Regions from separate parts of the Mesorhizobium sp. 113-3-9 genome, predicted to be linked through region 1. Evidence: predicted binding sites of a transcription regulator. Region 1 holds the regulator's gene; each other region holds the start of a gene.
What was found. The regulator PhoB, encoded in region 1, activates phosphate uptake and scavenging genes when phosphate is short. The targets are predictions, from matches to a motif close to TGTCATNNANCTGTCAT.
Positions count from the first base shown of each region.

Region 2: the regulator PhoB is predicted to act here: its motif matches at 4,589-4,605, upstream of MesoLj_RS26425 (RNA degradosome polyphosphate kinase).
Region 3: the regulator PhoB is predicted to act here: its motif matches at 2,545-2,561, upstream of MesoLj_RS18210 (esterase-like activity of phytase family protein).
Region 4: the regulator PhoB is predicted to act here: its motif matches at 1,509-1,525, upstream of MesoLj_RS35925 (ceramide glucosyltransferase).

Region 1 is NZ_AP023246.1:1,638,357-1,645,757, reverse strand. Features, by position in the region: gene MesoLj_RS07980 (ROK family transcriptional regulator) at 32-1,276, shown strand; gene phoB (phosphate regulon transcriptional regulator PhoB) at 1,615-2,304, opposite strand; gene phoU (phosphate signaling complex protein PhoU) at 2,427-3,134, opposite strand; gene pstB (phosphate ABC transporter ATP-binding protein PstB) at 3,160-3,963, opposite strand; gene pstA (phosphate ABC transporter permease PstA) at 3,960-4,811, opposite strand; gene pstC (phosphate ABC transporter permease subunit PstC) at 4,815-5,798, opposite strand; gene pstS (phosphate ABC transporter substrate-binding protein PstS) at 5,866-6,921, opposite strand.
Region 2 is NZ_AP023246.1:5,384,314-5,391,714, reverse strand. Features, by position in the region: gene MesoLj_RS26455 (amino acid ABC transporter permease) at 1-138, shown strand, start outside; gene MesoLj_RS26450 (amino acid ABC transporter permease) at 143-1,300, shown strand; gene MesoLj_RS26445 (amino acid ABC transporter ATP-binding protein) at 1,380-2,129, shown strand; gene MesoLj_RS26440 (TIGR02117 family protein) at 2,230-2,895, shown strand; gene MesoLj_RS26435 (FAD-dependent monooxygenase) at 3,022-4,260, opposite strand; gene MesoLj_RS26430 (zinc-finger domain-containing protein) at 4,280-4,525, opposite strand; gene MesoLj_RS26425 (RNA degradosome polyphosphate kinase) at 4,669-6,870, shown strand; gene ppx (exopolyphosphatase) at 6,870-7,401, shown strand, end outside.
Region 3 is NZ_AP023246.1:3,754,316-3,761,716, forward strand. Features, by position in the region: gene MesoLj_RS18205 (L,D-transpeptidase) at 89-883, shown strand; gene MesoLj_RS18210 (esterase-like activity of phytase family protein) at 953-2,419, opposite strand; gene MesoLj_RS18215 (GcvT family protein) at 2,727-5,138, shown strand; gene MesoLj_RS18220 (trimethylamine methyltransferase family protein) at 5,151-6,704, shown strand; gene MesoLj_RS18225 (ABC transporter ATP-binding protein) at 6,730-7,401, opposite strand, start outside.
Region 4 is NZ_AP023246.1:7,528,454-7,535,854, forward strand. Features, by position in the region: gene MesoLj_RS35920 (O-succinylhomoserine sulfhydrylase) at 1-222, shown strand, start outside; gene MesoLj_RS35925 (ceramide glucosyltransferase) at 256-1,407, opposite strand; gene apaG (Co2+/Mg2+ efflux protein ApaG) at 1,706-2,098, shown strand; gene MesoLj_RS35935 (Hsp33 family molecular chaperone) at 2,323-3,354, opposite strand; gene argF (ornithine carbamoyltransferase) at 3,455-4,366, opposite strand; gene MesoLj_RS35945 (aspartate aminotransferase family protein) at 4,383-5,582, opposite strand; gene MesoLj_RS35950 (GcrA family cell cycle regulator) at 5,940-6,458, shown strand; gene MesoLj_RS35955 (magnesium and cobalt transport protein CorA) at 6,520-7,401, opposite strand, start outside.

The sequences.
Region 1 (7,401 bases):
AACCGCGGCGACGGGGAGGATGTGGGAAAGTATGTCGGTCGGAATCCGCCACGACGATCTGCGCCGGCGCAACCGCGCCATGGTGATTGCGGCCGTGCGCCGGGCCGGCCAACCGTCGCGCACCGAGATCGCCGCGACCACCGGCCTCAGCCATTCGACCATATCGGCGATCTCTTCGGACCTGATCGGCGAAGGCATCCTGGTCGAGGGCAAGCCGAGCGAGGCCGGTGCGCTCAAACGCGGCAGGCCACAGGTCGGCCTCGGCCTCAACCCGGAGGCCGCGGCCATCATGACTGTGGTGCTGTCGCTGAATTTCCTGTCCGTCGCCGTCATCGACTATGCCGGCCAGGTGATATCGGAGGAACAGCGCCGGCTGGACACGCTGACCATGTCGCGCGAGGCGCTGATCGGTGAATGCGTCGCCATTGTACGGCGCCGCCTCGAGGATCCCGATATCGACGTGCGCAGCGTCGCCCGCATCGCACTGGCGATCCAGGGGATCACCGACACCGAGGCCAGGGCCATGCTGTGGTCGCCGATCACGCCGCAGACCGACATCGCCTTCGCCGACATACTGGAAGCCGAGTTCGGCATCCCGGCCACCATGGAGAACGACTGCAACATGATGGCGGTGGCGCTGCGCTGGCGCGACCCCGAACGCTACCGCGACGACTTCATCGCCATCCTTTTGTCGCACGGCATCGGCATGGGCCTGGTGCTGAAGGGCGAGCTGTTCACCGGCACCCATTCGTCGGGCGGCGAGTTCGGCCACATGATCCATCGGCCAGGCGGCGCGCTCTGCCGCTGCGGGCGGCGCGGCTGCGTCGAGGCCTATGCCGGCAACTACGCCATCTGGCGCAATGCCAGGCAGCTTGGCGAGGACACCGAACCGGTCGCCGACGTCAGCGACGCGCAGATGCGGGCATTGGCGACGACGGCACGGGAACGGGCCGGGCCCGAGCGCGAAGCCTATCGCAAGGCCGGCGAAGCACTGGGTTATGGCCTCGGCAGCCTGTTCGCGCTGATCGATCCCGCCCCCGTGGCCATGGTCGGCGTCAGCGCCGCCGCCTTCGACCTGATCGAGCCGGCATTGCGCGAGGCGATCGCCCAGACCGCCGGCGGCCAGCACTCGAAATCGATTTCGTTCGACACCGAACCGAACGAGTTGCCCCTGATCCGCGAGGGCTGCGCCATGCGCGCACTGACCTTCGTCGATCAGGAGATCTTCGCGCCGGGCGTGCAGGCAAGAGGCAGTGCCGGGAAGAGCGTTGCCTGAGCTGGCATTCGTCGTTGATGCCGTAGACCCTCGCTTACTTGGAGATTGGCCGTCGTCATCCGTGGGCGGAGCAGGAGCGAAGCTCCGTCGCGGAGACCCTGGGATCCATTCCGTGACCTATGCCACGCAGTGCAGCGGAGCAGGATTTGCGCCGTGGCAACGCTTTGAGGTCGCGGCATGGATCCTTGGGCTGCAGAGCAGCTCCAGGGGTCCGCGCCGCGTCGCTGCGCTCCTTTGCTCGCCCAAGGATACGAAGCCATGAGCGTCTCAGCCAATTGTCAATGCGTGTGACCCGGGAGTGGACACATTCAACCGATCAACGCTTCCGCCTCAAGGCTCTAATCTTCCCTGATCGCGTAGCCTGCCCCACGGATGGTGCGGATGACGTCGGGCATGCGGCCATTGTTGACCGCCTTGCGCAGGCGGCCGACATGCACGTCCACGGTGCGCTCGTCGATATAGATCGTCTCACCCCAGACATTGTCGAGCAGTTGGCTGCGCGAGAAGACGCGGCCGGGATGGCGCATCATGAATTCCAGAAGGCGGAATTCGGTCGGCCCGAGCCGGATCTCGCTCTTCTTGCGGTAGACCCGGTGCGATTCACGGTCGAGCACGATGTCGCCGACCTTGAGCACGCTGGACAGCACTTCCGGCTTGGCGCGGCGCAGCAGCGCCTTGACGCGGGCCATGAATTCCGGCGTCGAGAACGGCTTGACCAGATAGTCGTCGGCACCGGTCGAAAGGCCGCGCACGCGGTCGCTTTCTTCACCCCGCGCGGTAAGCATGATGATCGGCAGCCGTTCGGTCTCGGGCCGCATTCTTAGCCGGCGACAGAGTTCGATGCCGGACACCGCCGGTACCATCCAGTCGAGCACCAGGAGATCGGGCACGTTCTCCTGCAGCCGGATTTCGGCTTCATCGCCGCGGGTTACCACCTCGACCTGATAACCTTCCGATTCCAGATTGTAGCGGAGGAGCACGCCGAGCGGCTCCTCGTCCTCCACCACCATGATGCGTGGTGCGATCATTGACTGGTCACCTCTAAAGCAATCCCAGGAAAAAATATGTAGCGGTTTTCCATCCTGAATTGCGTGAAACAAAGAGATAGAGCGGTTCGGCGTTTCCGCGAAACGCTGAACCGCTCCAACGCTCAAGCCGCCGGCGCCGACATCGCCGTCTCGTCCTGTTTGGGGCGGTTGGCGGGCAGTTGCGTGCCGGTCAGGACATAGTACGCGTTCTCGGCGATGTTGGTCACATGGTCGCCGATGCGTTCGAGATTCTTGGCGCAGAACAACAGATGCGTGCAAGCGGTGATGTTGCGCGGATCCTCCATCATGTAGGTCAGCAGTTCGCGGAACACCGAGGTGTACTTGACGTCGATGCGTTCGTCGTCGGCGCGCAGCTTCGCAAGCGCGGCGGCGTCGCGCGCCGCATACTCCTCGATCACGCCCTGCACCTGGATCAGCACCAGCTGCGCCATGGCGTCGATGGAATGCGACAGGTCGCGCGGCGTTGCGTTGAGACCGACGGTGCCGACGCGCTTGGCGATGTTCTTGGCAAGGTCGCCAATGCGTTCGAGGTCGCCGGCCATGCGGATCGACCCGACGACATGGCGCAGATCGTCGGCCATCGGCTGGCGCTTGGCGATCAGCGTGATGGCGCGATCGTCGAGTTCGCGCTGGCGCGCATCCATGATGGCGTCGTCGGAGACTACGCGCTGTGCCAGCGCGTTGTCGGAATTCAGCAGCGCCTTGGTGGCGCCGCCGACCATCGAACCGGCGAGATCGCCCATGTCGCTGATCAGCCTGCTGATCTGTCCGAGATCCTCGTCGAAGGCTGCGACTGTATGTTCGGCCATGATCCTGGTCCTCGTATGCGTGCGATCAGCCGAAGCGGCCGGTGATGTAGTCTTGCGTGCGCTTCTCGCGAGGCGACGTGAAGATCTTCTCGGTGCGGTCGAATTCGACCAGTTCGCCAAGATACATGAAGGCGGTCTGCTTCGAGACGCGCGCCGCCTGCTGCATGTTGTGGGTGACGATGACGATCGTGTAGTCGGCCTGCAGCTCGTCGATCAGTTCCTCGATCTTGGCGGTCGACAGCGGATCAAGCGCGGAGGCCGGCTCGTCGAGCAGGATGACCTCCGGCTTCACCGCCACCGTGCGGGCGATGCACAGCCGCTGCTGCTGGCCGCCCGACAGGCTGAGGCCGCTGGCATTGAGCTTGTCCTTGACCTCGGTCCACAAAGCGGCGCGCTTCAGCGCCTGCTCGACACGACCGTCCATCTCGGCCTTGCTGATCTTCTCATAGAGCCTGACGCCGAAGGCGATGTTCTCGTAGATCGACATCGGGAACGGCGTCGGCTTCTGGAACACCATGCCGATTTTGGTGCGCAAAAGGTTGAGGTCCTGCGAGCGGTCGAGAACGTTCTGGCCGTCGAGCAGCACCTGGCCCTCCGCGGTCTGCTTGGGGTAGAGCTCGTAGATGCGGTTGAAGACGCGCAGCAGCGTCGACTTTCCGCAACCGGAAGGGCCGATGAAGGCGGTGACGCTGCGCTCGGGCAGCGACAGCGTGATATCCTTCAGCGCCTTCGATTGGCCGTAGTAGAAGTTGAGGTTCTTGACCTCGATCTTGGCCTTGGCCGCCGCCTCGGCGGCGATCGTCATGTCTGGAGACAACATCTGGCTCATTTGTCCTCTCTGCGTCCGGTCAGGCTGCGCGCAAAGATGCTGAGCGCGAGAACCGTCAATGTGATTATGAGTGCGCCGGTCCAGGCCAGCTGCTGCCATTCCTCGTAGGGACTGAGAGCGAACTGGAAGATGGTGACTGGCAGGCTGGCCATCGGCGCGTTGAGATTGCTGGACCAGAACTGGTTGTTCAGCGCCGTGAAAAGAAGGGGTGCGGTCTCGCCGGAGATGCGGGCGATGGCCAGCAATATGCCGGTGACGATGCCGGAAAGCGCCGCGCGATAGGCAACCGAACGGATGACCACCCAGCGCGGCGCGCCGATCGCGGTGCCGGCTTCGCGCAACGCGTTCGGCACCAGATTGAGCATGTCCTCGGTGGTGCGCACGACCACCGGGATGACCAGGATGGCCAGCGCGACGGCACCGGCGATCGCCGAGAAATGCCCCATCGGCCGCACCATCAGCTCATAGACGAACAGGCCAATGATGATCGATGGCGCCGACAGAAGGATGTCGTTGATGAAGCGCACCACGGTGGTGAGCTTCGAGAAGCGGCCGTATTCAGCCATGTAGGTGCCTGCCAGAACGCCGATCGGCGTACCGACGATGATGCCGATGATGGTCATCACGATGCTGCCGTAGATGGCGTTGAGCAGGCCGCCGGCGTCACCGGGCGGCGGAGTCATTTCCGTGAAGACCGACAGCGAGACCCCCGACAGGCCCTTGTAGAGCAGTGCGCCAAGGATCAGCGCCAGCCAGGCGAGGCCGATGCCGGCGGCGACGACGCACAGCGTCATCATCACGCCATTCTTGCGCTTGCGGCTTTGGTGAAGCGATGTGGCTGTCGACATCGGTCAGGCTCCCGTGCGGGCATCGATGCGCATCAGCATGTAGCGTGCGATGGCAAGGATCAGGAAGGTGATAACGAACAGGATCAGGCCGAGCGCGACCAGCGACGAGGTGTAGAGATCGCCGACGGCTTCGGTGAATTCGTTGGCGATGGTCGCGGAGATGGTGGTTGCCGGTGCGAACAGCGACGTCGAGATGCGGTGGGCGTTGCCGATGACGAAGGTCACCGCCATTGTTTCACCAAGCGCGCGGCCGAGAGCCAGCATGACGCCGCCCATGATGCCGATGCGCGTGTAGGGAATGACGACCCGGCGCGTCACCTCCCAGGTCGTGCAGCCGATCCCGTAGGCCGATTCCTTCAGCACAGATGGCACCGTGTCGAACACGTCCTTGGTGATCGAGGTGATGAAAGGCAGGATCATGATGGCCAGGATCATCGCCGAGGTGAGCAGGCCGATGCCGTAAGGGGGGCCAGCGAACAGGCTGTTGAGGCCCGGAATACCGTGGAACACGCTGATGATGAAAGGCTGTACGGTCGTCTGCAGGAACGGTGCCAGCACGAACAGGCCCCAGATACCATAGATGATCGAAGGGATACCGGCCAGCAATTCCACCGCCATGCCGATCGGGCGCCGAAGCGGGCGCGGGCAAAGCTCGGTGAGGAAGATGGCGATGCCGATGCCGAGCGGCACGGCAATCAGGATGGCGATTGCCGAGGTGATGATGGTGCCGTAGATCGGGGCCAGCGCACCGAACTTCTCCGTCACCGGGTTCCAGCTTTCGCTGGTCAGGAAGGAAAAGCCGAAAGTCGACAGGGCTTGCCAGGAACCGGCAAATAGCGAGATCGCGACGCCGCCAAGCAGCACCAGCACCAATATCGCGGCGGCGCGGGTTGTCGCGTGGAAGATTGAGTCGGTCAGCGCGAACCGTCGAACGGTGGCATCGCGGGAACCTCTGACGGCTGGCAAGGCTTCCTGGACAGCGCTCATGTCAAGCTCGGCTCTTTCAGGTTGAGGGAAAAGGAGCGCCACGGTCGCGGCGCTCCTTAGGAAGATCTTACTCGCCGGCGTAGACGGGCTTGCCGCCGGCCTGGATGTCGGCCTTCCACGACGCCTTGATCAGGTCGACGACGCTGTCGGGGATCGAGACATAGTCGAGCGCCTTGGCGGTTTCCTTGCCGTCCTTGTAGGCCCAGGCAAAGAACTTCAGGGCTTCGCCGGTGGTCGCGGCATCGTCCGGAGCCTTGTGGATCAGGACCCAGGTGGAGGCGGCGATCGGCCAGGTGGTGTCGCCGGGCTCGTTGGTGATGATGACGTTGAAGTTCTTGGCAGTCTTGAAGTCGGCATTCGAAGCGGCGGCGCCGAAGGATTCGAGCGACGGCTCAACGACCTTGCCGGCAGCGTTCACCAGCTTGGAGTAGGAAAGGTTGTTCTGCTTGGCATAGGCGTATTCGACGTAGCCGATGCCGCCGTCGGTCTGCTTGACGGTGTTGGCAACGCCTTCGCTGCCCTTGGCGCCGACGCCCGTCGGCCATTCGACGGCGGTGTCCGAACCAACCTTGTCCTTCCAATCGGGCGAGAGCTTCACCAGATAGTCGGTGAAGTTGAAGGTGGTGCCCGAACCGTCCGAACGATGCACGACGGCGATCGCGGTCGACGGCAGGGTGAGGGTGGGATTCAGCGCCTTGATGGCGGCGTCGTCCCAGGTAGTGATGGCGCCGAGATAGATCTGGGCCAGCGTCTTGCCGTCGAGGACGAGCTCGCCCGGCTTGACGCCGGTGAGGTTGACGATCGGAACGATGCCGCCCATCACCATCGGGAACTGCACGAGGCCGTTCTTTTCCAGGTCGGCGTCGGACATCGGCTTGTCGGTGGCGCCGAAGGTCACGGTCTTGGCGATGACCTGCTTGATGCCGCCGCCCGAACCGATCGACTGGTAGTTGAGGCCGATGCCGGTGTCCTTCTTGTAGGTGTCGGCCCACTTGGCGAACACCGGGTAGATGAATGTCGAGCCGGCGCCGGAAAGGTCAGCTGCCATTGCTGCGGAAAGGGTGAAGGTAGACGCCGTAGCCATTGCAATCGCAACGGCCGCCGAGCGGATGAAATGTCTCATGTGGCCTGCTCCTGTTCGGAAGATGGTCTCTCGGCGCCATTCCTAACCGGCGCCCGCTGAGGCCAATAGCCTTCGATTATAACAGTCGCATGACAGTTTCGTGTCAGCCCGGTAACGCGTCACAGGCCCTGGCAAAGGCGGTGGCATCGAGCGGTCGCGGTCAGATCCGAGTTTGCTCTCGGAATCAGTGACTTGGCCCATCCGCCAGCCGGAGCCGCCGCCGGATTCGACGGGGCTTTCTCAGGGGAAGAAAATCCGGACGGGAGCGCGTTGCTCAAGGCCAGAGCGTGTCGTGGCCGGGCCATCGCCAAAAACAGGTCCGTTGGGGTAGGTTGACGCTGCTTCTTTGCCGGCGGTCGCTGCTCCCGCCCGTAACTGCAAGGGCGGAATTCGATTTTGCCATTGTCTCGGCTGGGCGCCGCCTTTGATATGGTGCGATCGCACCATAGTCATTGCATGCGGGCGCAGCGGCAAATCCGC
Region 2 (7,401 bases), 3.7 Mb from region 1:
GCCGGCACGGTTCTGAACCAGACCGGACAGGCGGTCGAAGGCGTGCTGATCATGATGATCGCCTATCTCATCCTCAGCCTGGTGACCTCGGCCGTCATGAACGTGGTCAACGCCAGAATGGCGCTGGTGGAAAGGTAGAGCCATGCAGGAACACGATATGTCCTGGGTGCGCACCGAAATGGCCTTGGCGCAGCCCGCGCCCACAAGCGTCCGCGGCCCGATGGCCTGGGTGCGCAAGAACCTGGTCGGCACGGTTGGCGACACCATCCTCACCATCCTTGGCATCGTCATCGTCGCCTGGATCCTGCCACAGGTCGTCAACTGGGCGTTCCTCAACGCGCAGTGGACAGGGCCGGACCGCACCGTCTGTGCGACCGTTGCACAAGGCGGCATTCAGCCGGATGGCTGGACCGGCGCCTGCTGGGCTTTCGTCAATGCCAAGTTCGGCCAGTTCATGTTCGGCACCTATCCGATCGAGGAACGCTGGCGGCCGATCCTGGTTGCCATCCTGTTCGTGGCGCTGCTGGTGCCGATGCTGATCCCGCGTGTCCCCCGCAAGGGGCTGAACGCCATCCTGCTTTTCCTGGTGCTGCCGATCGTCTCCTTTTTCCTGCTGATCGGCGGCGTGTTCGGCCTGCCGCATGTCGAGACCTCGCGCTGGGGCGGCCTGCTGGTCACGCTCAGCCTGTCCTTCGTCGGCATTGCCGTGTCGCTGCCGCTGGGCACGGTGCTGGCGCTGGGCAGGCGTTCGAAAATGCCGATCATCAAGACGTTGTGCGTGATCTTCATCGAAACGGTGCGCGGCATCCCGCTGATCACCGTTCTGTTCTTCGTCAGCGTCATGCTGCCGCTGTTCCTGCCGGCTGGCGTCACCTTCGACAAGTTCCTGCGGGCACTGATCGGCGTGTCGCTGTTTGCCGCCGCCTATATGGCCGAAGTCGTGCGTGGCGGCCTGCAGGCAATTCCCAAAGGCCAGTATGAGGGCGCCGATTCGCTCGGCCTCGGCTATTGGCAGAAGATGGGGCTGATCGTTCTGCCGCAGGCGCTGAAGCTGGTCATTCCCGGCATCGTCAATACGTTCATCGGCATGTTCAAGGACACCAGCCTGGTCCTGATCATCTCGATGTTCGACCTGCTCGGTGTCGTCAAGCAGAACTTCTCGGACGCCAACTGGGCTACGCCGCAAACGGCCCGGTCCGGCCTGGTGTTCGCCGCCTTCGTCTTCTGGCTGTTCTGCTTCGGCATGTCGCGCTATTCAATGTACACCGAACGCCGGCTCGACACCGGCTACAAACGCTAAACGAAAGACCAAGGGGACCCTGTCAATGGCCACCGAAAATGCCGTCAGCGCGGAAGAGATCAAGGTCAACGCCGCCAAGATGCACATCTCGACCACCGATGTCGCCATCGACATCATCGCCATGCACAAATGGTATGGCGAATTCCATGTGCTGAAGGACATCAATCTGAAGGTGATGCGCGGCGAGCGCATCGTCATCTGCGGGCCTTCAGGCTCCGGCAAGTCGACCATGATCCGCTGCATCAACCGGCTGGAGGAGCACCAGAAGGGCAAGATCATCGTCGACGGCAAGGAACTCACCAATGATCTGAAGAAGATCGACGAGGTGCGCCGCGAGGTCGGCATGGTGTTCCAGCACTTCAACCTGTTCCCGCATCTGACCATCCTGGAAAACTGCACGCTGGCGCCGATCTGGGTGCGCAAGACGCCCAAGAAGCAAGCCGAGGAAATCGCCATGCATTTCCTCAAGCGCGTGAAAATCCCGGAGCAGGCCAACAAGTATCCGGGACAGCTTTCAGGCGGCCAGCAGCAGCGCGTGGCGATCGCGCGCTCGCTGTGCATGAACCCGCGCATCATGCTGTTCGACGAGCCGACCTCGGCGCTCGACCCGGAAATGATCAAGGAAGTTCTGGAGACCATGGTGGGGCTCGCCGAGGAAGGCATGACCATGCTGTGTGTCACGCACGAAATGGGTTTTGCCCGAAAGGTCGCCAACCGGGTGATCTTCATGGATCAGGGCCAGATCGTCGAGCAGAACACGCCGGCCGAATTCTTCGACCATCCGCGCCATGAGCGCACGAAGCTGTTCCTGTCGCAGATCCTGCACTGACCGGTTTCACACCGAGCGCAAGAGCCCGGCCGCAATGCGGCCGGGCTCTTTTCTTATGGATCGGCTGATGCGATTGGCGGCAGGGCAGCGGGCGTCATCGATGAGAAAAGTCCTGCGTTTCCTTTCCATGTCGCTTGCCGCGATCCTGCTTGCAGCGGCCCTCGGCACGCTGGTGCCGCGTCCGCTCTGGCCGGCAGCATCCGCGGGCGAGGGCACGCGGCACATATTGGTGCTGAAGAACCCGATCCACACCGACATCGCCATCCCGGTGGACGATGCCGTGCGCCAGCGCTTTCATTTTCTGGTCGAGGCCGGCATCCCGGCCGATAGTCCGGAGGTGCGCTACATCATCTTCGGCTGGGGCGGCCGCGCCTTTTATCTGGAAACACCGACCTGGTCCGAACTCAAGGCCGGTCCGGTGATGAAGGCGCTGACCCTCGATGCCTCGGTGATGCATGTTGATGTCGCCGGCGCCATCGCCGAACCACATCCGGATGTCGCGGGCTTCGACATTGACGGGAAGCGGTTCGCGGCGTTGCTCGATTTCATCCAGGCCAGTTTTCAGCAGGGGCCGAACGGTCCGATCCATGTCCAGAACGCTGCCTATTCAAAATTCGACGGCTTTTTCGAAGCCAAAGGCCATTTCAACGCGCTGGTCGGCTGCAACACCTGGACCGCTGCCGCTCTGCGTACCGCAGGCCTGCGGACCGGCTGGTGGAACCCGCTGCCGGTGTCGCTGGGGTGGTCGATGCGGTTGTATAATTGAGACTCGGCAACGTTTCCAAGATGGACGCCGGCGCCAAAGCCGCCAATCTCCCCAGGTGGTGGAGATGTCCGGCAGGACAGAGAGGCGCTGTCCCGTCAACCTATCGGGCTGACTTGTCCCGACGTCCTACCGCCTAACGACCTTCGGTTCCTCCCAGCCATAAAGCCAGTCGAGATCAGCCGCGAGCTTCTCCGCCGGCCGCGTCGCCAGCACCAGGTTGCGGGCCAGCGCCACCGGGCCCCGGGCGTGCCAGGCAAACCGGTTGAGCGCACCGCGCTTGAGCACCTTCTCCACGCGCGGCCGCCGCAGATTCTCCCAGATGGTGAGGCTCTTTCGCGGATCGGCGGGGAAGTCGGCGACCAGAGTGGCAAGCGTCGCGGCATCCTCGATCGCCATCGCCGCGCCCTGTGCCGCGAATGGCGTCATCGCATGCGCGGCATCGCCGATCAGCGCAATGCCGGTCGGCGTTGTCCAGGGCTGTTTCTGTTCGACGGTATGCAGCGGCCAGGTCAGCCACGGCCCGGCCATTTCCACCAGCTTCACGAGTCCTGGCGCGGTGCCGCGCATGGCGGCGGCGAGGATGCCGGGATCGGCATGGCCGGACCAGCCCTCGGCAATGCGCTCGCCCTTGGTGAAGGCGACGAGGTTGAATGCGTCGCCCTTGCTGACGGGATAGGCGACCATGTGGAAACCCGGATGCAGGAACGTCGTGACACAATCGGCTGCGCCGATCGCGGCGAAGGCCCGCCCGGCGCTGCTGTCGGCCGCGACGGTGGTGCGCCAGGCCAACTCTCCCGAAAAACGGCTTCTTGGCGATGCCATCCTTCTTGCATCGACAAGCCCGCGCACCGACGACCAGACGCCATCGGCCCCGACCAGCAACGAGCCTTGTTCCTCCGCAGTCTTGCCGCCGATCTCGACGGTCGCCGTGACACCATGGCTGTCAGTCGCAATTCCTTGGACGCGCGCCCCGACGGTGAGATGGATATCAGGCATCTCGGCAGCACACGCCATCAGCGCGCTCTGCAAGTCGGCCCGATGCGCGACGAGATAGGGAGCGCCCCAATGGTCTTCACCCGACTGCCCCAACGGCACATGCGCCAATTCGCGCAACGTCCTCGCATCCTTCAGCACCACTGCCTCCGGCCGCACCGCCGCCGGCAACAGCCGGTCGAGTACGCCGAGGTCACGCAGGATGCGTGTCGCGTTGGGGGAAAGCTGCAGGCCGGCACCTACAGCTTCCAGGCGCGGCGCTTGCTCGAACACCTGCACTGGGTAGCCGCGTCTGGCAAAAGCAAGTGCGGAGGTCAGCCCGGCGACGCCCGCTCCGGCGATGACGATTTGCCGGGAGCGCATGTCGTCCATTAGGTCCGTCGCGAAGGAATCAGGCGGCCTGGTCGATGTAGAGGCAGCCGGCAGGCAGCGTTTCCGTCGCCTTCAGCTTCGGCGAATAGCGGTAGAGCGTCGAGCAATAGGGGCAGACCTTCTCATTGTCGTCGCCCATGTCGAGAAACACATGCGGGTGATCGAAAGGCGGGTTGGCGCCCGTGCACATGAATTCCTTGACGCCGATGTCGATCGCCGGATGGCCCGCATCGTTCTGGAAATGGGGAATGGAACCGCCTGCCATCGTCGTCTCCTTAACGCAGTCTCGCATGCATCTGGATCATAACAGGTCTCTTTGCAAGATCGATGAAATGAAACTGTCGCAAAAGCCTGTCAGAGGATAAGTTAAGCCGGTTAACCGGCTGAGCGGTGGAAAGAGCAGGAACCATGAACGAACTGAAGCCGGTGCAGAGCGAATTCATCAATGTTGAAGTGGCGAGCCCGGAAGGCGGCAATCCCGATCGTTTCGTCAATCGCGAGTTTTCCTGGCTGCAGTTCAATCGCCGCGTGCTCGAGGAATCGCTGAACACCCATCATCCGCTGCTGGAGCGCGTCCGTTTCCTCTCGATCTCGGCTGCCAATCTCGACGAATTCTTCATGGTGCGGGTCGCCGGCCTCGCCGGCCAGGTCCGCGAGGGCATCGTGCTGAAGAGCCCTGATGGCCGCACTCCCGAACAGCAGCTCGAACAGCTGCTGCGCGAGGTCGAACGGCTGCAGGAAGACCAGCAGAAGAGCCTTTCGGCGCTGACTGTGCTGCTCAACAAGGAAGGCATCGAGACCATCACCCGCGACGCTCTGACCAAGGACGAGAAGATCTGGTTGGAAGAGCATTTCCAGGATCAGGTGTTTCCGGTGCTTACCCCGCTGTCGATCGACCCGGCGCATCCGTTTCCGTTCATTCCCAATCTCGGCTTCTCGATGGCCCTGCAGCTTCGCCATCGCAAGAACGGCGAGGAAATGAGCGCGCTCCTGCGCCTGCCAGTGGCGCTGAAGCGCTTCATCCGCCTTCCGGATCGCAAGCACCATGTCCGCTTCATCCCGCTGGAAGAGGCGGTCGGGCTCTATATCGGCAAGCTGTTCCCCGGCTACGAGGTCAAGGGCTCGGGCACGTTCCGCATCATCCGCGACAGCGATATCGAGGTCGAGGAAGAATCGGAAGATCTGGTGCGCCTGTTCGAGACCGCGCTGAAGCGCCGCCGTCGCGGATCGGTGATCCGCATCGAGTTCGACAAGCTGATGCCTGACGAATTGCGCGATTTCGTGGCCAGCGAACTCGGCGTCTCATCGAGCCGCATCAGCGTCCTGACCGGGCCGCTGGCGCTCAGCCAGATCTCCGAGATCGTCGCCGTGCCCCGCGACGACCTCAAATTCAGGCCCTACAATCCGCGCTTTCCCGAGCGCATCCGCGAGCATGGCGGCGATTGCTTTGCCGCCATCCGCGAGAAGGACATCATCGTCCACCACCCCTACGAATCCTTCGACGTGGTGGTGCAGTTCCTGCGCCAGGCAATGGCCGACCCCGAAGTGGTGGCGATCAAGCAGACGCTTTACCGCACCTCCAACGACAGCCCGATCGTGCGCGCGCTGGTCGACGCGGCCGAGGCCGGCAAGTCGGTGACCGCACTGGTCGAGCTCAAGGCGCGCTTCGACGAGGAAGCCAACATCCGCTGGGCGCGCGACCTGGAGCGCGCCGGCGTGCAGGTCGTGTTCGGTTTCCTCGAACTGAAGACCCATGCCAAGATGTCGCTGGTGGTGCGGCGCGAGGACGGCAAGCTGCGCAATTACGTGCATCTTGGCACCGGCAACTACCATCCGGTCACCGCGCGCATCTACACCGACCTGTCCTTCTTCACCACGGACCCGACGATTGCCCGCGACGTCGCGCAGCTGTTCAATTTCATCACCGGCTATGCCGAGCCGACCGCCGAAATGCGGCTCGCGATCTCGCCGTTCACGCTGCGGAACCGCATCCTGCAGCACATTTCCGACGAAGTCGCCCATGCGCTGGAGGGCAGGCCGGCGCGCATCTGGATGAAGATGAACGCGCTTGTCGACCCGATCATCATCGACGCCCTCTATGATGCCAGCCGCGCCGGTGTCGAGATCGACCTCGTCGTGCGCGGCATCTGCTGCCTTCGGCCACAGGTGCCGGGCCTGTCGGAAAACATCAGGGTCAAATCGATCGTCGGCCGCTTCCTGGAGCACAGCCGCATCTATTGCTTCGGTAATGGCCATGGCCTGCCGTCGGACGAGGCGATCGTCTACATCTCCTCGGCCGACCTGATGCCGCGCAATCTCGACCGTCGTGTCGAGACCATGGTGCCGATCACCAATCCAACTGTGCATGAACAGGTGCTCGGCCAGATCATGCTCGGCAACATCATGGACAATCAGCAAAGTTTCGACGTATTGGCTGATGGAACCTCCCGGCGCGTGGTGCTGGAGGAGGGCGAGGAACCGTTCAACGCGCAGGAATATTTCATGACCAATCCGAGCCTGTCCGGACGGGGTGACGCGCTGAAGTCGCATGCGCCCAAACGCATTGCGCAGTTCAAGCGCCGCAAGAAGAACGCCGCAGCGTCCACCTGATGCTGTCTGATTCCCAGGGCCGGCTGCAGGACCGCCGACCGCTATCCATCATCGACATCGGGTCGAATTCGATCCGCCTCGTTGTCTATGAAGGGCTGGCGCGCTCGCCGACCATGCTGTTCAACGAAAAGATGCTGGCTGGTCTTGGCCGCGGCATCGTTTCGACCGGCAAACTCGACCCCGAGGCGGTGACGCGCTCGATGGAAGAGTTCCGCCGCTTTCGCGCGCTGTCCGATCAGGCCGGCGCCGAGCATATGTATGTCTTGGCCACCGCCGCCGCGCGCGAGGCGATCAATGGTCCCGATTTCATCCATCGGGCCGAGGACGTGCTCAAGACCGAGATCCGGGTGATTAGCGGGCGCCAGGAAGCCCACTATTCGGCGCTCGGCGTCATTTCCGGCTTCCATCCGGCCAATGGCATCGCCGGCGACCTGGGCGGCGGCAGTCTCGAACTTGTCGACGTCAGTGGCGAGGCAATCGGTGACGGCATAACGCTGCCGCTCGGTGGTCTGCGCCTGCAGGACATGGCGA
Region 3 (7,401 bases), 2.1 Mb from region 1:
ATGTTCTCAAAGCTCCCGGAATGGGGTATTGATCCTTGGGGCGTGGGGCCCGCATATCCTTATCGGATATGGACAAGCCGGGGGGATCATGTCCGATATTCCGCTGTTTTCCGAGCGCCTGAGCCGGCGCGCGTTTCTGGGTGCGTCCGCCTTGGGCGCGGCCTCCGTGGCTCTTTCGGCGTGCACCACGACGGAGGTGGTGACGCCGCCACCGCCCGTGGCAGCGCCGCCGCCCGATACGGCGTTCGGTGATACCGTCAGCATGTACGCGGCGCGCACCGACGAGGGCTACCAGCTGCCGGCAATCCCGGTGGCCAAGCTCGATCCGAAGTTCGTGCGCCAGGTCGTGGCCGACCCGACCGGAGAAAAACCCGGCACCATCGTCGTCGATGTCTCCGAGCACTTCCTCTATCTGGTGCGCGACGGCGGAAAGGCGATCCGCTACGGCGTCAGCCTCGGCAAGGCTGGTTTTGGATGGACCGGCAGCGCCGTGGTCCAGGCGAGGAAGAAGTGGCCGGTGTGGACGCCGCCGCCGGAAATGATCCAGCGCCGGCCGGAACTGGCGAAATACAAGGACGGCATGCCGCCCGGCCCGCAGAGCCCGCTGGGCGCCCGCGCCCTCTATCTCTTCCGCGACGGCAAGGACACGATGTACCGGCTGCACGGCACGCCGGAGTGGGATTCCATCGGGAAGAATGCTTCGTCGGGCTGCGTGCGCTTCATGAACCAGGACATCATCGACCTCTACAGCCGCGTCAACGGCCCCGCACAGGTCTTCGTCCGCCCAAACCTGTCGGCCGCCGGCAAGATCATGCCCGTGTCGAGCAGGACGGCCGAGCCGATCGATGCAGGCGTGCCGAAGGACGCGGAGTTCTTGAAGTAGGCGTCCTCACGGTCAGCCGTTTGAGGTCGTTCAGGCGGACGCGCCGGGCGCGCCCGCCTTTTTTATGCGTTACTTCTTGGCGAGGCCGGGAAGCGTGACCTGATAAACCAGGAACATGGTGTCGACATTGGCACCGTCGTCGGCCTTGTAGGGCGCGCCGACCTGGAAACCGTCCTGGGCGAGGAAGTCGTTGTCATTGGCGACGAACAGGAAGTAATCGTCGGGCAGCTTCGGATCGAGCACGCTGGCCAGCGACATCGCTTCCCACTTCTCGGACAGGTTGTTGTGGTCGTTCGGGGCGCCATTGTGCAGGCCGAAGCGGCCAAGCTCGGCATTGTTGTTGATGTCGATGAACGGAGTCAGCTTGGCCGGCGTCACCGACGGGTCAAGTACGCCCTTGGGGGCGAGCGGCTTGTCAGCGGCGTCGAACGGACCGCCGGCGATGTCGGTCGCGGCCGAGACATCGACGATGCTGATTTCGCGGTAGAGCGATGTATCTCCCTTCAGGCCCTGGCCGTTGCCGCTGTCTCGCGCCAGCATCAGGAACGCCGTGTCGGACAACGCCACGATCTCGCTCTGGGCGGCGACCTTGGTCTTGCCCTTGGCATCCTTGAACACCGGCAGCGGCACGACATATTCGTGCGCCAGCTTGAGATGGGCGAGGTCGGAGGCGTCATAGACCAGCGCCCGTGTGTTCTGCCGGGTCGAAGCTGAATCGCCACCGTCCTGCCTGGTCGCCGACTGCAGCACGGCGATCAGGAACTTGCCGTCCGGCGTCATCGCCATGCCTTCCAGGCCCTGGTTGTTCTGGCGGCCGGTATCGGGATCCTTGGGATCGGGTTCGGCGGCACCTGGACCGGGATTGTCAGAGGAGAAGTTCGGCGCGCCCTTGCGCATCGGCACCAGCGCCGCCGGCGGCTGGGTCGCCGACATCAGGCGGCCTTGCGCCGAGAACCGATAGATATTCGGGCCATATTCATCGGAGATGAACATCGAGCCGTCGGGCAGCCGCACGATCGCCTCGTTGTCGAGGGCGAGCTTGCCGTTGGTGGCGGCGGGCAGCATCGGCATGTCGCCAGCCGCCGCGCGCACATCCGACAGCGGATCGAGGCCGGTGGCATCAGTGCCCTTGTCGTCGGTGAGCAGCAAGGTGTCGGCAAGCGTTGCCTTCACGCCTGTCTGCTCCTGGCCAGCAGCACCTGGTGCTGCCGGCGTGAACTCGATGCCGATGGTGTTGAGGCGCGGCCGGTAGTCGGTGGTGCCGGCGACATTGTAACCGCGATCCGGCAGCAACCAGAGCGACCCCTTGTAGGTGCCCGCGTCATGCGTCCAGCCGGCGGTGTCCATCGACATGCCGGAGCCTGAGCCGAACGTCTCGCCGAACTTGTCGCGCTGGGCGGCAGGAATGCGGCCGACGCCGACCAGGCCCTTGTTGACAAAGCTGGTGGCTCCGACGGTCGCGGTGCTGTCGGCGAGCGCCGGCGTCAAGGCGGTGAACAAGGCCAGCGCGACGCCGAGCGAGACGGTTCGGTGCATGTGTTTCATGGATGGTCCTCTTGGTGACGGATGTGCCGGAGCGGCCGAAGAACGAAAAAGCTCAAAGGGGGCGGCACATCGATGATGCCGCGCGCCGCCCCCCGAAAGCGGTCTACGGCGCGAACATGATGCTTGCGTGACAGGGGCGGCACGTATGCCGACCGGCGTGTTCATTGCCCTGCGAGGACATGCGCCCGGGGCGAGAATTCGATCAATCCCGCATCCATTTGGGGCAGGCAAGCGCAGCACTGGACACTTATGTACAGCGCGTATATGGTGCCGCTTCTGACAGACCGGGAGGGAAGCCTTGAAGCCGCACTACCGCGCAGTCGTCATCGGAGGTGGAGTGGTCGGCGCCTCGGTGCTCTACCATCTGACGCGGTTCGGCTGGTCCGATGTGGCGCTGATCGAGCGGGCTGAATTGACGGCCGGTTCGACCTGGCATGCGGCGGCCGGATTTCATGCGCTCAATGCCGATCCCAACGTCGCGGCGCTGCAGGATTACACCATCAACCTCTATCGCGAGATCGAGTCCGAGTCCGGCCAGGACATCGGCCTGCACATGACCGGCGGCGTCAATATCGCCAGCGACCCCCAGCGCTGGGAGTGGCTGAAATCGGCCTGGGCGGTGTTCCAGTCGGTCGGTATCGAAAGCGCGCGGCTGGTGACCCCCGAAGAGATCAAGGCGATCTGCCCGATCGTCGATGTCACCGGGGTGCTCGGCGGCCTGCATGATTCCAACGAGGGTCATCTCGACCCCTACGGCACCACGCATGCCTATGCGGGTGCCGCGAAGAAGCGCGGGGCCGAGGTGATCCTGCGCAACCGTGTCGTCGAGTTGAAGTCTCGCGCGGACGGTCACTGGGACGTCGTCACCGAACAGGGCACGATCGTCGCCGAGCATGTCGTCAACGCCGGCGGGCTGTGGGCCAAGCAGCTCGGCCGCATGGCCGGCGTCGACCTGCCGGTGACGCCGATGGAGCACCATTATTTCGTCACCGAGGACATTCCGGAGATCGCGGCACTGGACCGGGAGATCGGCATCGCCGTCGACCTCGACGGCTTTTCCTACCTCAGGCAAGAGCGCAAGGGCGTGCTGCTCGGCGTCTACGAGCAGAACCCGAAGCATTGGAACATGGACGGCGCGCCGTGGGATTACGGGATCGAACTGATCCCGGAAGACATCGACCGCATCAGTCCCGAACTCGCCAAGGCGCATGAGCGCTTTCCCTGCCTGGCCAGCGCCGGCATCCGCAAATGGGTCAACGGCGCCTTCACCTTCACGCCGGACGGCAACCCGATCGTCGGACCCGTGCGTGGCCTGAAAAACTACTGGGTCGCCTGCGGCGTCATGGCCGGCTTCAGCCAGGGCGGGGGCGTCGGCAAATCGCTTGCCGAATGGATGATTTACGGCGAACCGCAGGCCGACATTTTCGGCATGGACATTGCCCGCTACGGCGCCTTCGCCGCCAATCGCGAATATCTCAAGCAAACGACGCGGCAGTTCTATTCGCGCCGTTTCGTCATGACCTTTCCCAATGAGCGTCTGCCAGCCGGCAGGCCCTTGAAACGCCCCGGCGCCTATGACGGCATGAGTGCCGCGGGTTGCGAATGGACGGCGTCGTGGGGGCTGGAAATCCCGGCCTATTTCGCGCCGATGGGTTTTCGCGAGAACACCACGCTCAAACGCTCCAATGCCTTCGACATCGTCGGCGACGAGGCGCTGCAGGTCCGGCGTGCCGCCGGCCTCGTCGATATCTCGGCCTATTCACGCTATGCGGTGTCCGGGCCGAGTGCCGAAGCATGGCTCGACCGGCTGCTGGCCTGCAAGCTGCCGAAGGCGGGACAGGCGCGGCTGGCGCCGATGCTCGGGCCGGACGGGCGGCTGAAGGGCGACCTCACCGCGATCAACTGGGGTGGCGGCGACTATTGGCTGATGGGTTCCTACTATCTCAGGGAATTCCACATGCGCTGGTTCGAGAGCCAAGCAGGAGAGGGCGTCGCGGTCACCGACATTTCCGACGCGACGGGCGGCTTCCTGCTGACCGGGCCGAACGCGCGGAAAATCCTGGAGCGTACAACACATCAGGACGTCTCCGCCGCTGCACTGCCGTTCATGGCTTGCGGCGCGTTCGACATCGGCATGGTGCGGGCGCGGGTTGCCCGCCTCTCTATCGCCGGCGAGCTCGGCTTCGAGATCAGTTGCCCGGTAACCATGCATGCCACGCTGCGCGACACGCTGCTCGCGGCAGGCGAGGATCTCGGTCTGGCCGAGATCGGCTACTACGCGCTCAACGCGCTCAGGCTGGAGAAGAGCTTCGGCATCTGGTCGCGCGAATTCACGCAGGGCTACACGCCGGGCCAGACCGGCCTCAACCGCTTCATCGCCTTCGACAAGGGCGATTTCGTCGGCCGCGAGGCGGCATTGAAGGAACGTCAGGCAGGCACCTCGCAGCGGATCGTGACGCTGGAGATCGATGCGCTCGATGCCGACGCCAGCGGCTTCGAGCCGGTCTGGCGCGACGACCGGCGCGTCGGCTTCGTTACTTCGGGCGGTTTTGGCTACACGATCGGCAAGAGCGTCGCGCTGGCGTTGGTGGACGACGATTTTGCCGAGGAGGGGACGGCGCTTTCGGTGCACATTGTTGGCGTCGAGCGGCCGGCACGGATCATCGCGGCCTCGCCCTACGATCCCTCGGGCAAGGCGATGCGGCAATGAGGAGGATTTTCGATGGTCGATGACGCGGCACGAGACAGCAGGCGCGAACGCCGGCGCGGACGCACCGGCGAGGCCGGCAGCGAGAGCAGCCGCCGGCCCAATTACCGGTCGCTGAAGAACCCGTTCCTACCGCAGCCGGTGTTTTCGGATGACCAGGTGGCTTCGATCCACGACACGGCGCTGCGCGTGCTGGAGGAGCTCGGCATCAAGGTGCTGCTGCCGCAGGCACGGGAGCTTTTCGCCAGCGCCGGCGCGCTGGTCGACCCCGACACCGACATGGTGCGCATCGGCCGCGACATGGTGACGGCGGCGCTCGCCTCGGCGCCGAAGTCGATCCAGGCGCGAGCCGGCGACCGTTCCCGCGACCTGACGCTGGAACTCGGGTCGATGACCTTCCTCGCCGGATGCGGCGCGCCGAACGTCACCGACCTAGAACGCGGCCGGAGGCCCGGCACGCTCGCCGATTTCGAGGATCTGCTGCGGCTGGTGCAGCATTTCGACGTGCTGCATATGCTTGGCCCCTGCATCGAGCCGCAGGATGTCGACAACCACCTGCGTCACTATGCCGTCAACCGCGCGCAGCTGACGCTGTCCGACAAGTTTCCGTTCGTCTTCGCGCGCGGCACGCCGCAGGTCGAGGACGGTTTCGAGATGATCCGGCTGGCGCGTGGCCTGTCGCAGGACGAATTCCTGGCGGACGCGCATTGCTACACGGTCATCAACACCAACTCGCCGCGCCAGCTCGACATCCCGATGGCGCAAGGCATCATCGATTTCGCCAAGGCGGGGCAGGTTTCCGTCATCACGCCGTTCTGCCTGGCGGGCGCGATGGCGCCGATCACGGTGGCCGGCGCGCTGGCGCTGCAGCATGCAGAGGCGCTGGCGGGGCTGACGCTGGCGCAGATCGTGCGGCCCGGCGCGCCGGTCGTCTATGGCTCCTTCTCCTCCAATGTCGACATGAAATCCGGAGCGCCGGCCTTCGGCACGCCGGAACATGTCAAGGCGACGCTGGGCGCTGGCCAACTGGCGCGCTTCACCGGACTGCCCTGGCGTTCCGGCGGCGGCAGTGCCGCCAACATCTCGGACGCGCAGGCCGCGCACGAAACGCAGTTCGCGCTGTGGGGCTCGGTGTTGGCCGGCGCGACCATGTGCATCCACGCCGCCGGCTGGCTGGAAGGCGGCCTGAGCGTCTCCTTCGAGAAGGTGATCACCGATATCGAGGCGCTGCAGACGGTGGCCGAACTCTGCGCCGCGACGCCCGGTGACGACGATGCGATCGGCTTCGAGGCGATCGCCGAAGTGCAGCCGGGTGGTCATTTCTTCTCGGCCGGCCACACGATGGCGCGCTACCGCACCGCCTTCTACGAACCGCTGGTGGCCGACTGGTCGAACTTCGGCAACTGGACGCAAAGCGGATCGAAGACGGCGAGCGAACGCGCCACCGGCATCTGGCGGCGCGCCGTTGCCGATTTCGAGCCGCCCGCCTCGGCCGCCGCCACATCAGGCGTGCTCGACGAATTCATCGCGCGGCGCACCGAGGAGGGCGGCGCGGCACCGGTGTCGTGACCGGCAGCCGCGGCGCCCAGATGGGCTATGTCGGGTTGTCGAGCGTGAACAGATCGCTCTCCTCGTCGTAGGCAAAATACTCGGCGTAGCGGGCCCAGCTGATGACGGCGCGCACCGTCTGGTCGGCATAGCCCTCGGACATGTGGTCCTCCAGCTCGTCGCGGAAGCGGCGGGCCGGCGCCTTGTGGTTGGCGCGTTCGTCGAGCACGCGGCGGATGTGGCCGGCCAGCGGCACATAGGTCGCCAGCTGCTGCGCGAACAATTGCTTGCGCGCGTCGACCTCGCTTTCGGCGAAGCGTTTGCCGGCCAGGGTCAGCTGGATGTCGCCCTCGGCCAGTTCGGCAAAGCGCAGCAGCTGAAGCGTTTCGGCGATCGGGAACAGGTCATCGATCTCGAGCTGCAGGCTGGCGGCCAGCGGCGGCAGATCGGCATGCCCGTTGTAGGGCGCCGCCGCGACGGCCTCGATCAGGCCGGCGAGCAGGTTGGTCGAGACGCGCGGCAGCACCATGGCGATGCCCGAACCCGGGAAGACGCCGTCGCGGGCAGGGCTGCCCGGCTCCTTCCTGGCGGTCATGCGGGCATAGATGTCCTCGACCAGCGCGCGGAAGGCCGGGTCCAGCCGGTTGCGCGGCTGCGGCAGATCGATCCTGAGCTCGGCGACGACGCGGCCCGGATTGGACGAGAAGATCAGCACGCG
Region 4 (7,401 bases), 1.7 Mb from region 1:
TTCGCCCTGCAGAACGCACTCGACATCGTGCTGATCTCGAACAACCTTGGCGACGCCAAGAGCCTGATCACCCATCCGGCGACGACGACGCACAAGAATTTGAGCGATGAGGCCCGCGCCGAACTCGGCATCGGGCCTGGTACGTTGAGGTTGTCGGCCGGCCTGGAAGACACTGACGACCTTCTGGAAGACATCGCCGAGGCGTTGAAAGCCGCCAAATAGCAGGCCGTCCAGGCAGCGTCGCCTGCGGCGGGTTCAGGCTCGCGACGGTGCCTCTTCAAGTTCGGCTACCTTGGTGCCGATGGTCATCGCATTGCCGCGCCAGTCGACGGCGCCGCCGAGCCAGCCGCGTGCCCACATCGCCGGCAGGATCAGGTCACGCACCACGATCGCCGCGACCATGCGCGGCGACAGGTACCAGCCCTTGGACCAGCACAGTGCACATTCAGGGAAGTAGAAGGCCGCCAGCACAGCGACGGCCGTCAGCGGCAGGCTGAAGCCGGCGCTTGCCGCCGCAACCAGCGCAAGCACCAGCGGCACCACCGCGCCGGTCAGGATTTCAGGCGCGAAGAACAGCGGAAAGGTGACGCGGCGCAGGCGCGCCCAGCGGGCCTGGCGCGACCAGATCTCGCCAAGCGTGCGCCGGCCAAGCGGCTGTTCGAAGGGCGAAGCGACGAGATTGACGCGCAGGCCGAGCCCATTGACCAGCTTGGTCGCGGCGGCGTCCTCGGCGATTTCGGCGGCCAGCGCGCGGATGCCGCCATTGGCATCCAGCATCGGCTTGTTCCAAAGCATGCTCTTGCCCTGGGCAAAGCCAAGGCCGAGCGCCTCACCGGCATACTGCCAGCGGGCCTGCAGGGTGTTGAGGAAGGCGCATTCGACCTCGGCCCAGAAGCCATCCGGCCGCGAGCCGATCGGCGTCGAGCAGACAAGGCCCGTGTTTGGCCGCCACGCCGCCATCAGATGCTGGATGTAATCCCCGGGCATCAGCACGTTGGAATCAGCCAGGATGACCCATTTGTGCCGCGCGGCTTCCCAACCCTTGACGCAATTGTTGAGCTTGGGATTGGCGCTGACGCGATCGTCACCGATCAACAGCCGGGCCGGCAGCTTGGGGAAACGGGCAATGGCTTGTCTGATCAACCCGACCACCGGATCATCGGCATGGGCAACGCAGAAGATCAACTCGTAGCGCGGCCAGTCGAGCGAGAAGGCGCGCTCCAGCGTCTCGTGCGTGAACGGCTCGACGCCACGCGACGGCACGACAATCGACACCGGCTGCGATTTGCCGGCTGGCGGCGAGATCGTAGTGCGCCGTTTCAGCTGTGAGGCGGCCAGCGCGATGCTGGCAGCGTTTGAAAGGATAAGAGCAGTCGAAAGCGAGGCGGCTATGATAGTGAGTTCCATCGAGATCTGGGCGCTCCAGAAGAGACGGGCCGCGGTGTGGCCGCTTTCAACAGTTCGACAGAGCGCCGAGTCGCTCGGTTCGCGCACACCACCATTGTCATGTGTCACTTAAATGACATTCTTTGCCGGCACCTGCCTTTCGAGGACGAGCGCGACAAGACGCGCACGTTGACCTCCTCGCCTGGAGGGCCGAAAGTTTTGTTTGTTTGAGCATGATCTTTGGACAGGCGGAAACCGTTTGGCCGGGAAAACCGGTCCACTTTTCGGGATCATGCTCGATATCGTTTTGGAGCCGCTTATGTACCGCGCCGTCACGCGCAACATCGAAGTGCAGGTCAGGCCGTTCTATCTCGAGGACCGTTCGGATCCTTCCGAGAACCGCTATGTCTGGGGCTACCAGATAACGATCGACAATCAGTCGGACGAATTCGTGCAGCTTCTGTCGCGCTATTGGCACATCACCGACGGCGCCGGCCGGGTCGAGGAAGTGCGAGGCCCCGGCGTTGTCGGCGACCAGCCCGAACTCAATCCCGGCGACAGCTATCAATACACGTCGGGCTGCCCGCTCTCGACGCCGTCAGGGATCATGGTCGGGCGCTATACGATGCGCAACAAGCGCGGCGAGACATTCGACATCGCCATCCCGGCCTTTTCGCTGGATCTGCCGGGAACGAGACGGACGGTGAATTAGGGCAGTCAGGCGATTAGCGAAGTCATCGGCGACAGCGTCTTTCTCCCCGTCACTACAAGGGGAGAAATGCCCGGCAGGGCAATGAGGGGCGGCGCCGAACTGATGAGATTATCTTTCACGCACGTGGCGGGTCTACGCGCGGCCACTTTGCCAAAGTTCGCGCTGCCCCTCATCCGCCTGCCGGCACCTTCTCCCCGATAGTGGCGGGGAGAAGGAAGCTTCCTTTACTGCGCCGCGAATTCCGCCGGGTCGAAGTCATATTGCTTCGAGCAGAATTCGCAGGCGACGTGGATGCCGCCGTCCTCGGTCGAGTCCTTGATCTCCTGCGCGGAGAAGCCCTCGAGAATGCCGCGGATCTTGTCACGCGAGCACGAGCACTGGTCGGCGACGGGGACGCCGCCGAAGACGCGCACGCCATGCTCATGGAACAGGCGATAGAGCAGCCGCTCGGCACCGATCGTCGGATCGATCAGCTCTGTCGGTTCGATGGTGCCGAGCAGCGCCAGCAATTCCTGCCAGGAATTGTCGGCCGGATCGTGGATCTCGTCGCGCGGATCGCCGTCGCCGCCGGGCAGGTCCGGAACGCGCATGCGCTCGGGGGACTGCGGCAGGAACTGCGCCAGGATACCACCGGCACGCCACTGTTCGCGCGCGCCACCAGGGCCTGGCGTCAAAAGCTTGGCGACAGAGAGCCTGATATCCGTCGGAATCTGTTCCGACTGGCGGAAGTAGGTGCGCGCCGCGTCCTCCAGCGTCTCGCCGTCGAGTTGCACGATGCCCTGATAACGCTGCGTGTGGGCACCCTGGTCGATGGTCAGCGCCAGCACGCCGCTGCCGAGCAGCGTCTGCTGGGACGTCTCGCCTGCCGCGACGAGGGCCTCGAGCCTATCGGCATCGAAGCGCGCATAGGCGCGCAGCGCCGAAGGCGTCGTGAAATCCGCCACCAGCATGTCGACCGGCCCGTCGGTGCGGGTCTGCAGGATGAACTTGCCCTCGAATTTGAGCGAGGTGCCGAGCAGCACCGTCAGCACGCAGGCTTCCGCCAGCAGGCGGGCGACCGGCTCGGGATAGTCGTGGCGGCTGAGGATGGCGTCGAGCATCGGCCCGAGCTGGACCGTGCGACCGCGCACGTCGAGCGGACCGACCTCGAAAGGCACGACATGGTCGTCGCCGGCATAGCCGAACTCGCCGAGTTTGGGGTGATGTTCAGTCACTTGATGCGTTTCCAACATGACAAAGCTCCAGGGCGCGGCCATGCCGCCCCCTGGGGTGCATGCGTCCAAACGCGCTTGATTTGCGTGATGCGGCGCAGATAGGCATCGCGCCCCCGCAGATCAAGCGCCCAGACACTTCATCTCAAGCACCAAGACACCAGGCGAGCACCGCCTTCTGGGCGTGGAGCCGGTTCTCGGCCTCGTCGAAGACCACCGAATGGGGTCCGTCGATGACCTCGTCGGTCACTTCCTCGCCGCGATGCGCCGGCAGGCAGTGCATGAACAGCGCGTCCTGCTTGGCATGCGCCATCAGCTTGGCATTGACCTGATAAGGAGAGAAGACGTTGTGGCCGCGGGCGCGATGCTCCTGGCCCATCGACACCCAGCAGTCGGTGACGACGCAATCGGCCTGGTCGACGGCTTCCTCGGGCGAGCGGGTGAAATGCAGCTTGCCGCCATGCGCCTTGGACCAGTCGACATGCTTCTGCGCCGGCTCGCTGCCTTCGGGAACGGCGACGTTGAGGTTGAAGCGGAACCGCGCAGACGCTTCGAGCAGCGAATGCAGCACATTGTTGCCGTCGCCGGTCCAGGCGATGGTCTTGCCGGCAACCGGACCGCGATGCTCCTCGAAGGTCATGATGTCGGCCATCAGCTGGCAGGGGTGAGTGTCGTCGGTCAGCCCGTTGATCACCGGCACGGTTGCGTTCTCGGTCAGTTCCAGCAACCGCTCATGCGAGGTGGTGCGGATCATGATCGCGTCGACATAGCGCGACAGCACCTTGGCGGTGTCGGCGATGGTTTCTGAGCGGCCGAGCTGCATTTCGGTACCGGTCAGCATGATGGTCTCGCCGCCAAGCTGGCGCATGCCTACGTCGAAGGAAACGCGTGTGCGGGTCGACGGCTTGTCGAAGATCATCGCCAGCACCTTGCCTTCGAGCGGCTTGGTCCGCTCGCCGGCCTTCAGGCGCGCCTTTCGCACCACCGCGTCGTCCAGCATGAAGCGCAGGTCGCCCTCGGAAACGGTGGAAAGATCGGTAAAATGGCGAACTGACATCAGCAATATTCCGGAATTACTTCGCGGCGGCCACGGCAATGGCGTCCGCCAGGCCCTTGGCACCAGCGCGGATGCGGTTGAGCGCTTCGTGGATCTCGGCGTCGGTGACGGTGAGCGGCGGCAGCAGGCGGATGACGTTGTCACCGGCCGGAACCGCCAGCAAATGCTGGTCGCGCAGCGCCATGTTCACCTTGGTGTTGGGCATGGCGCATTTGAGGCCAAGCATCAGGCCGGTGCCCCTGATGCCTTCGATGACATCGGGAAACTCGTCCGCGATCGCCGCCAGGCCTTGCTTCAGCAGCAATGCCTTGCGCTGGACATCCTCGAGGAAGCCGTCTTCGAGCACCACGTCGAGAACCGCATTGCCGACAGCCATGGCCAGCGGATTTCCACCGAATGTGGTGCCGTGCACGCCCGACGTCATGCCGACCACGGCCTCGTCGGTGGCCAGGCACGCGCCCATCGGGAAGCCGCCGCCAATGCCCTTGGCGATCGCCATGATGTCGGGCGTCACGCCCGTCCACTCATGCGCGAACAGCTTGCCGGTGCGGCCGATGCCGCACTGGACCTCGTCGAAGATCAAGAGCAGGCCGTGCTGGTCGCAGAGCTGGCGCAGCCGCTTCAACGATTGTGTGGGTACCGGGCGGATACCGCCCTCGCCCTGCACCGGTTCGATGAGGATCGCGGCGGTTTCCGGCGTGATCGCCTTCTCGGCGGCATCGATGTCGTCAAAGCCGACCTGGTCGAAGCCTTCGACCTTGGGTCCGAAGCCTTCGAGGTATTTGTACTGGCCACCGGCCGCGATGGTCGCCAGCGTGCGGCCATGGAAGGCGCCTTCGAAGGTGATGACGCGGAAGCGCTCGGGATGCCCCTTGACGAAGTGGTAGCGCCGCGCCGTCTTGATCGCGCATTCCAGCGCCTCGGCGCCGGAGTTGGTGAAAAACACCTTGTCGGCGAAGGTGGCATCGGCCAGGCGCTCGCCAAGCCGGCTCTGTCCCGGGATCTCATAGAGGTTGGAGACGTGCCAGAGCTTGCCGGCCTGCTCGGTCAGCGCCGCGACCAGATGCGGATGGCTGTGGCCGAGCGAATTGACCGCGATACCGCCGGCGAAATCGAGATATCGCTCGCCCTTGTCGGTAACCAGCCAAGTGCCTTCCCCGTGGTCGAAAGCCAGGGGTGCGCGAGCAAAGGTCTCGTAAAGCGCCGAACCGCTCATTATATGCGTCTCCGGTACCGGAAAATCAAAAAAGCCGCCAAAGCGGCGGCCTTGTGCGGCTTATCGTGTTTTTCGGCCATGAAGTCAACGAAAACGTCGCGTAGTGCGCGCGGCAAGCCCTCCGACGTGACGCCGGCTCATAAGCGACCGGGCAAGTTGGGGAAAACCGAAAAAACCGATTCGTGTTGCACTTGGGACTCTTGTCACCGAGTCAGCGCATAAGGTAATTGTAATCGAGAAATAACTAGATTTCGTGCGGCGGACCTAATCACCAGATATATGTGGTGTCTGCCCCAGCAGTGGTGCTGGGTCGGGAGTGGATTCCGATTGCCGCACGCTTAGCAGGAGCGCGGTCTCATGAACTGGACTGACGAGCGGGTCGAACTTCTCAGAAAACTGTGGTCGGAGGGTCTGAGCGCAAGCCAGATTGCCGCCCAGCTTGGAGGGGTGAGCCGCAATGCCGTCATCGGCAAGGTCCACCGGCTGAAGCTGTCGGGCCGCGGTCGTGCAACGGCGACGCCGGCACGCCAGAAGAAGGCGACACAGGGCTCGACCGTCCAGAAATCGGTGGCGCGCGCCGCAACCACGGCTCGCCATGTCACGACATCGATCGGCGCGACCGCCCTTCAGACGCAATTCGACGCCGAGCCGGTGGCGCGACACTATATCCGCCCGGTCGAGAATGTGGTGGTACCGATCTCACGGCATTTGCAGCTCGTCGAGCTGACCGAGCGCACCTGCAAATGGCCGAATGGCGATCCGCTGTCGGAGGACTTCAACTTCTGCGGCAACGAAGCCGCCGAAACCGGTCCCTATTGCAAATACCACGCCCGCGTGGCCTTCCAGCCGGCGGCGGAGCGCAGACGCAATCGCTGAGCGCGGAGTAGTGAGTAGTGAGTAGTGAGTTTCACTACTTACTAATTTCTACTGACTCACCTCACAGCCATCCATTCTTGCGAAACCGCCAGTAGAGAAACGCGCAGATCGCCGCGATGGTGGCCAGCACCATCGGGTAGCCATATTCCATCTTCAGTTCCGGCATGTCGGTGAAGTTCATGCCGTAGATGCCGGCGAATGCCGTTGGCACCGCCAGGATGGCCGCCCAGGAGGCAAGTTTCTTCGAGATCGCCGTTTCCTGGCTCTGACCGACCAGCAGGCTTGCCTCGAACGCGAAGGCCAGCACCTCGCGCAAACTGTCGATCTTTTCCTGGACGGTGCGGATGTGGTCGGTTACGTCGCGAAACAGCGGGTGCATGGCTGAATGGATTTGCGGCAGGTCGGCGCTGGTCAGCCGGCGGCAGACTTCCACCAGCGGCAGCGCTGCATTGCGCAGGCGCAGGAGATCGCGGCGCAGCATATAGAGCCGCTCGATGTCTGGACCGGTCATCGGCTTCAGCAGGACCTTGTCCTCGATCGCCTCGACCTCGTCCTCAATCTGCTCGAGCACGGGCATGTAGTTGTCGACGATGAAATCGAGAATGGCATAGAGGACGAAATCCTCGCCCTTGGCCAGTGAATGCGGGCAGCTTTCCCAATGCTGGCGAACGGCGGCGTAGGAAGTCGACGGGCCATGCCTGACGCTGACGATATAGCCCGAGCCAACGAACAGATGCGTCTCGCCGAAGGTCACCCGTCCTTCGATCAGCTGCGCGGTGCGGGCGACGATGAACAGCGCGTCACCATATTGCTCGAGCTTGGGCCGCTGGTGCGGATGCTCGGCATCCTCGATCGCCAGTTCGTGCAGATGGAACTGTGCCTGGACGCGCAGCAGAAGGTCACGGTCCGGTTCGAGCAGCCCGATCCAGACGACGTGTCCCGA